Regions from separate parts of the Ruminococcus sp. D54t1_190329_F1 genome, predicted to be linked through region 2. Evidence: riboswitches for the same ligand, from Rfam matches in the RefSeq annotation. Region 2 holds a riboswitch; each other region holds the start of a gene.
The links. Region 2 has a riboswitch for tetrahydrofolate ahead of I2D69_RS17150 (folate family ECF transporter S component). Riboswitches for the same ligand answer to the same signal wherever they lie in the genome.
Positions count from the first base shown of each region.

Region 1: linked by a shared signal. The riboswitch ahead of I2D69_RS12060 (folate family ECF transporter S component) and the one ahead of I2D69_RS17150 (folate family ECF transporter S component) in region 2 are both predicted to bind tetrahydrofolate.
Region 3: linked by a shared signal. The riboswitch ahead of folE (GTP cyclohydrolase I FolE) and the one ahead of I2D69_RS17150 (folate family ECF transporter S component) in region 2 are both predicted to bind tetrahydrofolate.

Region 1 covers NZ_JADNDC010000024.1:3,441-6,634, forward strand. Annotated here, with positions in the region: gene I2D69_RS12050 (hypothetical protein) at 1-322, opposite strand, end outside; gene I2D69_RS12055 (hypothetical protein) at 319-543, opposite strand; THF riboswitch at 884-985, shown strand; gene I2D69_RS12060 (folate family ECF transporter S component) at 1,072-1,632, shown strand; gene I2D69_RS12065 (GNAT family N-acetyltransferase) at 1,843-2,598, opposite strand; gene I2D69_RS12070 (GDSL-type esterase/lipase family protein) at 2,888-3,194, opposite strand, start outside.
Region 2 covers NZ_JADNDC010000047.1:10,096-13,289, forward strand. Annotated here, with positions in the region: gene I2D69_RS17140 (DUF4179 domain-containing protein) at 1-267, shown strand, start outside; gene lepB (signal peptidase I) at 330-689, shown strand; gene I2D69_RS17150 (folate family ECF transporter S component) at 784-1,350, opposite strand; THF riboswitch at 1,422-1,519, opposite strand; gene I2D69_RS17155 (response regulator) at 1,573-2,310, opposite strand; gene I2D69_RS17160 (histidine kinase) at 2,291-3,194, opposite strand, start outside.
Region 3 covers NZ_JADNDC010000016.1:3,590-6,783, reverse strand. Annotated here, with positions in the region: gene folK (2-amino-4-hydroxy-6-hydroxymethyldihydropteridine diphosphokinase) at 1-29, opposite strand, end outside; gene folP (dihydropteroate synthase) at 144-953, opposite strand; gene I2D69_RS08840 (HD domain-containing protein) at 993-1,490, opposite strand; gene folE (GTP cyclohydrolase I FolE) at 1,487-2,044, opposite strand; THF riboswitch at 2,296-2,392, opposite strand; gene I2D69_RS08830 (aminopeptidase P family protein) at 2,526-3,194, shown strand, end outside.

The sequences.
Region 1 (3,194 bases), on a different contig from region 2:
TAGAGAGCTGCCCCTCATAAATGACACTGATTTCATCTCCAGTGATCATGCCATCTTCGCATTCCAAAGTTGCTTCAGAAAGATCAAAAACGTAAGTTTGTTCCTGGCTTTCCATAGTCAGGGTGGCACCGGTGAAATCCTTAAGGGTTCCTTTGATTTCATCCATATAAACACGCTGTTTGGGTGTTTCTGAAGTGTTCTGTAAGGTGGTTTCACTCTGGTCAGAAATAGAAGTATAGCTGGTGATCATATCACCGGCAGTACATCCTGACAGAGAGAACAGTACCAAAGAGCCAAGTAATAGTTTTGTGAAATTTTTCATTGTTGCTTTGTATCCTCCGAATCCGGAAATGGTACAGGAAGAAAATCGAAAACCTCTCGGCAGGCATTCCATTCCTCCGAGTTATCCGGCATACGATAGCCAAGTCCTGTACATTCTGTAGTAGCATTTGTATTCATGTAATTATTATAAAAAACATTGTAAGGATTCTGTAGTGGCGGCTGTTTTTGGCAGGATGATTTGTTTGTGGATTTTATATTCATAGAAACACTCCTTTTTGTCAAATATTTTTCCTATATAAGGGAAGATATTCTTAGAATATGCGAAAAAGAGGAGAGTATGCACAAACATTTGTCAGTGAACAGTAACGACTAATTGTTACTGTTCACTCCGTGACCAGTAACGCGCTTCGCGATGCACAGAAATCATGCATTCGCATGATTTCGCGCTAAGATTCTCGGGTTTTCTGTGAACTTTGTTCACAAAAAACACTCGCGGAACGTTACCAGTAAACAGTAACGACTAATTTATTTATGTGAATATTATAACAAATACATATTGAAATTTCTATATTTTGTGCTATAATCATTTTAAATAAATAATAGCGAAGTAGGAATTTATGCGTCAAGTGTTCATTGGCTGGGGAGTCGCCGTGAAACGAAAAGCAGCAGGACTGTTTACGATATATTTTCCGCACCCGTTGCTACATGTGAGAACATCTCATAATGTGGAGGGATTATTATTTATGGTAACTACTCTGTTATTTTAATCATTATGGAGGTGTTTTTTTTATGCGTAAAAACAAACAGACATGGAGTGTTAAGACTCTTGTATTCCTTGCACTGCTGGTAGCAATCCAGCTTGTGCTGTCACGCGTTCTGGTAATTGATCTTGGTGTATATCGAATTACATTGGGAACTGTCGCCACTGTATTGGCAGGTCTTTGGATGGGACCTGTAGCTGGTGGTGTAGAAGGTGCTGTTGCCGATATCATTGGATGTTTTATGAAAGGCTATGGAGTTAATCCACTGATTACTTTATCAGCAGTTGCCTGGGGTGTGATCCCCGGACTGGCTGGAAAACTAATGGCTGAAAAGAACAGAAAAGTAAAGACTGTTGTTATGTGTGTCGCAATTGCAGTCTCTGGCGTAGTGGGAACACTTGGACTGACCACTGCAGGACTGGTAATGATCGGAGCAAACTTCTATGCAATTATGCCAGGACGTCTTGTACAGTTTGCAATCATGACTCCAATCTACTGCGTACTTACCAGTCTTCTTTATTTCAGCCCGCTTACAGGCATGGTTGTAGGAAACATAAGACCTGCTAAGCTGGAGAAGAAGACCGTATAAATGGCAGCAGTCCAGGAGCTGAATTATATACAAAACCCCAAATTAAATAATATGGCATAAGATGGATTATGAAGCAATGTACTTACTGGAAAGTTGATTGTTTGAGAAATCAACTTGTTGAATAAGTCAAAAAATACGATTCCCAAATAAAAGGCTGTGATCAGGATAAACACTGATCGCAGCCTTTTTTAAACATGCTCTGAAAAGTTTTCAGTTTGTATGTGTCTGAACCCGGAACCAATAGGTGTAGAGATAATGAAGTCCAAGTGATTCATAAAGATTACGTGCTGGAGTGTTTCCCTCTACTACCTGAAGATAGGCCTTAGTTGCGCCTTTCTTTTTTCCTTCTTTTAGAAGTGCAGTACAAATCTGACGAGCATAACCCTTGTGTCTGAAATCTTCGCGAACATGGATAGCGTACAATCCAATATAATTTCGATCCAGAATGCCAAGCCCGGTTGCAATAATTTTTCCGTTACTCCAGATGGAGGCGCATACGGTGTCTTTTACGATGGCATGATACATGGATGGAACTACAGCACGGTGAACAGGATTAATGGTGCCTTTCAGATCAAAAAGACTTTCAATCCAAATATCTGGAATATCGTCAGTAAGAGTTACCTGATCGCAAGGCGCAGAAAGATCTGCTCCATCCAGTGAGGCTGCCATAACATTTGTTGTATGCTGGATTTCGTAGTTGCGGTTTTCCAGAAGATAATCAAAATTCGGAGAAACCAGAGGACTGATCTTAAAAATTGCAGGGCTGCCCAGTCGGGCATACTCTGCTTCGCAGAAAGAAACCTTTTCCCTCCAGGAAAGGGTAGAAGTTCCGAACTGCTCCACACTGTTTGTTCTATGTGTATAAAAATAGGAAAAACGGAGAATCCATCCATCATAAAGCTCCATTTTATGGGAGGGCCATGCATTTAGTGACATATCTTCAATTTCTTTAATGATTTTATCCATAAAAAAACCTTCTTTTATAAGTTTAGGGTCATTATACATAATTGTATCCAGCAATGCAACTGAAAATAGTCTGTTATAAGACAGATTGCTTTTTACACATCTTGCAGAAAGCCTTTTTCAAACACGCTCTAGTACATCGTTTCGTAAATAACTATACCAATCGCGTAGGATGTGAATTCGAGTGTGCAGGTATAAAAACGCAGGCGTAGCGGGCTACGCCGAGGCTTTTATACCTGTGCAATCGGATTCACAGACAAGTGAGTGGTATAGTTATTTCGAAAACGATGTACTAGTACGGTGAATAGCCGCAAATTAATTTATACAATCTGTCTGCCAGAAATTTTTGTCCCTGCTCAGTAAGGTGAATCCCATCTGTAGTAATTTCTGAATATCCATAACGACGCGCCTTTTCATTCAATTCCTCATGCAATGTAAGATAAGGAATTTGAAACTGTTCTGATAGCTGGTGGATCATTTGTGATATTTTCTGGCGAAAAGGAAGCCAGGTTCTATAACAGGCAGGCCAGGGAAAAAGAAAAGGCTCCATTAAAATAATGCGCGAGTTCGATTTTGCTAATATTGTTATAAGATCTGCA
Region 2 (3,194 bases):
GAAGAAGTTCCAGAGGATACTTTGGAGGGAGAAAATCCGTCAGATGCAGAGGAGCCGGTTGAAACTCAAATTATCGGAGGGGCAGATGCTCCCACAGAAGTAAGGCTTCAAGACGATACAGACCAGAAAGAAAATACCGACGCAGCAGATAAAACGGATGAAGATTATGGAACCGAAGAAAGCGCATATGATGGAACTACAGGTGAAATCACTGCAGAATCTGACTGGACACCTGTCGGTGAAAAAATAAGGATTCAGATTAAGTAGAAAAACGTGAATCTTCTTAAAAGCTTGCGTGTGGAATTAATCTTAATCTGTTCGGTTATGAAATTTCTGAAAAGTTCAAGGACTCGGAGCGATTTGATATTGTAATATTCAAATACCCAGATGATGAAAGCCGTCTTTTTATCAAAAGAGTGATCGGACTGCCGGGAGAGGTAGTGGAAATTAAGGATGGGAAAGTTTACATTGATGGTTCGCCCACTTCATTGGATGACTCGTTCATTCCGGAGAAAATGATCGGAAGTTATGGTCCATATACAGTTCCGGAAAACTGTTATTTCATGCTTGGTGATAATCGGAATGATTCGAAGGATTCACGTTCATGGAAAAACAAATTCGTGCGATTTGACCAGATTGTGGGGAAAGCTGTTGTAAGATACTATCCTTCTTTTAAGTGGTTAGGATAATAAGAAACGCGAATATCAGTGGCTTATTAAGTACTGGAATATTCGCGTTTTTTATTTGATATCGCTAAGTTTTTATATTTTCAAATATATGTAATCAGCTGGCAGCCGGTTTTCTAAAAATACTAAAAATTCCTGTCTGTTCAATCAATCTTGTGATGGTAAAGAAGATAAAGGAATCAATTGGCCACATGATCAGGTTCTTTACAGTACGCATTGGAAGGATTGCAAGGAATCCTTTTCCGTAGAGCATGTCCAGCCATAAGGTATTTAACAGAACATTTACAATCAGAACGACAACCAGTTTTGCAATCAGCACGCGACGGAAAGTGAGCTTATGTTTGTAGTAAAAACATCCATAAATAAATGCCGCGAGCATTGCGTTAAAGGTGAACCCAAAGAAAAATGGACCATCAGGGCGGATAAAGAATTTCACAATATCCAGCACACCGGCAAACAGACATCCGGTAATGGGTCCAAACAGATAATCAGCAATCTGGTTTGGGATACCGGAAAATCCAATTTTTACATAGGGACCGATGTTGATAGAAGCAACTGAATTTAAAATCAGTGCCAGGGCAGCAAGCATTGCACAGACTGCCAGTGTAGAAGTGTTTTTCAGCTCTTTAGCTGAGGTGAGAAACATGTTCTTTGTTTTCTCCATAAAAAAATTACCTCCTTTTCTTTTTTCGCTCACAATAGGAGATAATTTATGGATTCATATTTATCTTCTGTTGCAGCGAGAAGCAATCCACGAACCGCAAGATTTCTCTTTTCGTCCTCCGGCAACTCTCCATCCGGAAGGCACTTTACGCTCATGAATTTACTCTGCATTACTTTACATGAGGCAGTATATAGCAGAGAACTGGAAAAAGCAAGTAAAAAATTACTTATTTGAGAATTTTTTTCGATAATCGTTAGCTGAAATCTTTTCCATTTCTTTAAAAACACGAGAAAAGTATTTTTCATCATCATATCCAACTAAAAGAGATATTTCTGATATCTTTTTTCCAGAACTCATTAAAAGCTGCTTTGCATGACGGATCCGTACCAGTTTTATATATTGTATAATGTTAATATCAAATTTTGCTTTGAATTTTCTTGACAAATAGGGTTCACTTAAATGAAATTCAGAAGCAATATAGGGTAAGTTAAGCTGATTCGAATAATTTTGGTCGATATATTTCTTTATGGAAATAAAAATATCCTCTGTTATATAATCCTCTTCATGTGTGGGAGTAATTACTTTTTTTCTTTCAATTTCACTTTGAGCTTTCTGTACGGCAAGGTTTAGTTTGTCAGGCTGTATTGGTTTTAAAATATAATCAAGCCCCCCCTTTATGAAAAAATTTCGGATGTATTCATAATCTGTGTATCCACTGATCGCAATAACAGGAGTAGAAACACTATTTTCAACAATCCAATCCATTAATTCCAATCCATCTGAAATAGGCATGCAGATATCTGTAAATATCAGATCTGGTGAATACTGTCGGATTAACTGAACTGCTTCTAATCCATCTTCAGCTTCGTATATTTCAGATATTTTATAGGTGCTTTTAGGAATAAGTAATTTAATACAGTCCCGAACTGGTTTTTCGTCGTCAATAATCAGCAATTTCATTAGCAGGTTCCTCCAGGAATAATGTGATCTTTATGCAAACCCCATAAGGGGAAATGTTTTCAACAGAAACGGAAGATGCATTGTGATAATACATATTAAGTCGAGTTTGGATATTGTCAAGACCGATCCCTTTTTCTTTTTCCTTGTACTGGTTGTATTTTATGGAGTGAAACATAAGCTGGAGATTATCTAATTCTTTTTTAGAGAGAGATTTTCCATTGTTTTCTACCAGTACGGTTAGGATTCCGTTGTTTAAATGTGAAGTGGCACAGATATAGTATCCTTCCGGCCGTTTTACAAACCCATGCTTAAAATAATTTTCCATAATAGGCTGAAGAATCATTTTTGGAACCATTAGGGAAACCGTATCAGGATCTGGATTCAAATCAAAATGAAAATTTTCTCCAAAACGTTGTCTTTGAAATATGAGATATCTTTGTGCATAATCAAATTCACTTTGTAATGAAATTAATGGATGCTGGATATCCATGGCGTAATTCATCATGAGAGAAAGATTAGTAATTAACGAATAAAGTTCCGGTGAATTATTTTGCAGGGCTAACGTTCCAAGAGATTGTAATGTATTATTCATAAAGTGTGGATTTAGCTGAGCTTGCAGCATTCGCAATTGCGCGTCTTTTATAGAGAGTTCAAGCTCATATTTATCTATTTTCAGTAGTTGTATTGTTTCAATCATGGAATTAAATGAGTCGTTTAGAACGCGTATTTCATCATTGCTATTTAACTCAAGAGGAGCATAACTTTTTCCTTGCTTAATATCCTTCATCTGTTTTGTCAGCAGAATAATAGGCGTAGTAAGACTTTTGGAAAAATGCCAGGTTATCAAGATGGAAAGAAACAAAAATGCAATATAAGTTGGCAGG
Region 3 (3,194 bases), on a different contig from region 2:
TCTATTTTATCAAATCTGGTTTCATCCATAACAGTTGTTCCTTTCTGTTGACTATTTACAATTTTGAGGAATTTGAATGCAGTCGCTTCGCGACTGCGTTCATGAGCAAGTAGCAAAGCGGATTGCGAATGTCCTCTTTACTCTCAATTATAACCCAAAATTGCTTCTGTCATCTGGATCACGCGTCTGTTTTCCTTGACATCATGAACACGCACAAAAGAACAGCCCTTTATCACACCAATTACACTGGTAGCCAGTGTTCCCTCTACACGCTGGTCTACAGGCAGATCAAGTGCCAGTCCGATCATCGACTTGCGTGAGGTGCCAAGAAGAACCGGAAAGCCCAGATTCTTAAAAAGTTCCAGATGATTCATAGTTTCCAGATTCATCTCAAATGTTTTTCCAAATCCAACCCCTGGATCGAGAATGATTTTCTCATCTTTGATTCCTGCTTTTCTTGCAAGATTGACACATTCCTGTGTCTCAGAAAGCATATCAATGAGAAAATTGTTATATTCTGTATTGGACTTATTGTGCATGAGACAGCATGCAACATCATATTTGGCAATTACAGCTCCCATTTCAGAATCATATTTTAATCCCCAGATATCGTTGACCAGATCTGCACCGGCCTGAATCGCACTTTCTGCCACGCTGCTTTTGAAGGTATCTACAGAAATGGGAATGTCAAAACGTTTTCTGACCGCTTCGATAACGGGCAAAACTCTCTGAGCTTCTTCCTCTGCACTGACCGGCGTGTGTCCGGGACGCGTAGACTCCCCGCCAATATCGATAATATCCGCACCATCCGCGATCATGGCTTCTGTATGCCGCAAAGCTTCATCTAAATGATTCCATTTCCCGCCATCGGAAAAAGAATCAGGAGTAATATTTAAAATTCCCATTATATAAGTGTGATTTTGTGTATCAAAAAAACGATTTCCAATTTTCATAAATAGAAACCATCCTTTCTGTTAGATTTTTTAGAAGGCTTAATATTCAATTGTCAGATTTTTTTTCTCAGAAGGCCAGTAACATTCTGAAGCTGCTGAACATGAAAAACAATTTCTGGACTTTTTATCAGCCTTATATAGCAGCATAGCCAACACATTATCAGATCCATCCGTCCTGTGCTGACTGATCGCAGATAATATTTCCTCTTTTTCCTGCTCTGTAAAATGCAGATCTGCCAGAATCTTTCCGGCTATTTCAGCTCCTGCAATGTCATGAGAAATACCCGACAGATATTGCTGCGCACGGCCAATGTCATGAAGAAGAGCAGTGGCATAAATGATTTCCCTGGACAGATTAAGCTTGTTTTCCAGAGAATAAATATACATCAGCCTGGCAACATCCAGAAAGTGTTCCGGCGTATGTCTGCAGAAAATACGATCTTTTTCAAGCTCCTGTATTTTCTCACAGTGCTTTTGATAAAGGGGATGCTGCCAGATTAAAGAAATACGGTTTGTTTCAGAAAAAGAACTGCTCATTTTCCAACCATGGAAAGGAACATTTTCTGCAGCTCCTTATCTTCTTTGAAGGCTCCGCGGGTTACAGTCGTAATTGTTTTGCTTCCTGGCTTTTTAACGCCTCGCATGGTCATGCAGGTGTGTTCTGCTTCCAGCATAACCATAATTCCCTTCGGAGAGAGGGCACGCTCCAGAGCGTCCGCAATCTGTACTGTGAGGCGTTCCTGGATCTGCGGTCTTCTGGCATAAACCTCTACCGTACGTGCCAGCTTGCTTAATCCTGTGACTTTTCCATCGGGAATATAAGCCAGGTGCGCCTTACCATAAAAAGGCATCAGATGATGCTCGCACATAGAGTAAAAAGTAATATCTTTTTCCAATACGATCTCATTGTTTTCTACTGGAAACTGCTTCAGTAAATGGTGATCTGCTTCCTGATCGAGACCACCGTAAATTTCCTCGCACATACGTGCAATTCTGTCGGGAGTATCAATCAGTCCCTCCCGGGTAATATCCTCACCGATTCCTTCCAGAAGCAGGCGGATGGCCTGTTCTACTTTTTGTTTGTCAACCATTAAAAATAACCTCCTTTGTATTTGATTGCGGAGACTATCCTTTTTTGATAAAACCGGGGAAGGATTTTCGAATTCGAATATCTGCCTGCTTAATACGCAAAAAAGGATATCTCCAATTGTGATAGAATGTATGTCGAAAACATTCCCTTGAGCCTGTTAAAAAACGTTTCCACAAATCGCAACGTGCATCTTGCAGAAAGTCTCTTTCGGGCAGGCTCTGACACAATATGAGATATCCCTCTTATAGTGCTTGCAACGGGTGCGGATAATATACCGTAAGACGTGCTTTTCGTTTCAGTGACAACTCCCCATTCACCGAACACTTGACGCATAAAATCCTATTTTGCATATCATTCATTTCGAAAGTTAGTATATCACGTCTTTTGGGAATAGAAAAGTGTTTTTTCTTAAACAGGTTGCGAAAGGGTAACGTGGATATTATAATAGGAATAGACAAAATTCACTGGAAGGAGTCAGTTTTATGACAGTTAAAGAACGAATCACCGCACTTCGGGAAGTAATGGCAGAGAAGAAAATAGATGCTTATCTTGTTCCCACAGATGATTTTCATGCATCTGAATATGTAGGAGAATACTTTAAGTGCAGAAAATATATTACAGGTTTTACCGGATCTGCCGGCAGAGCAGTCATCATGCAGGATATGGCTGGATTGTGGACAGATGGAAGATATTTCATCCAGGCGGCCGCACAGCTGGAGGGAACGGGTGTAGAGCTTTTTAAAATGGGAGAACCAGATGTTCCCACTGTGCACCAGTTTCTGGAAGAAAAATTAGGCGAGGGAATGTGCCTTGGTTTTGACGGAAGAACCGTCAGCGCCGAAGAAGCAGATGAACTGACCGAACTTCTTGCAAAAAAAGGAGCCACTCTTCAGACGGATTCTGATCTGGTAGGAGAAATCTGGGAAGATCGTCCGGCACTTTCCTGTGAACCGGTTATGGAACTGGATGTAAAATGGGCAGGCGAATCCCGTGCTGACAAATGTGCAAGAATCCGTAAATCAATGGAAGAGAAAGGTGCAGATGGATTTGTACTGACTTCTCTGGATGACATTGCATGGCTGCTGAATATTCGTGGCGGCGATGTACATTGCTGTCCGGTTGTTCTCTCTTATCTGATAATGACAAAAACA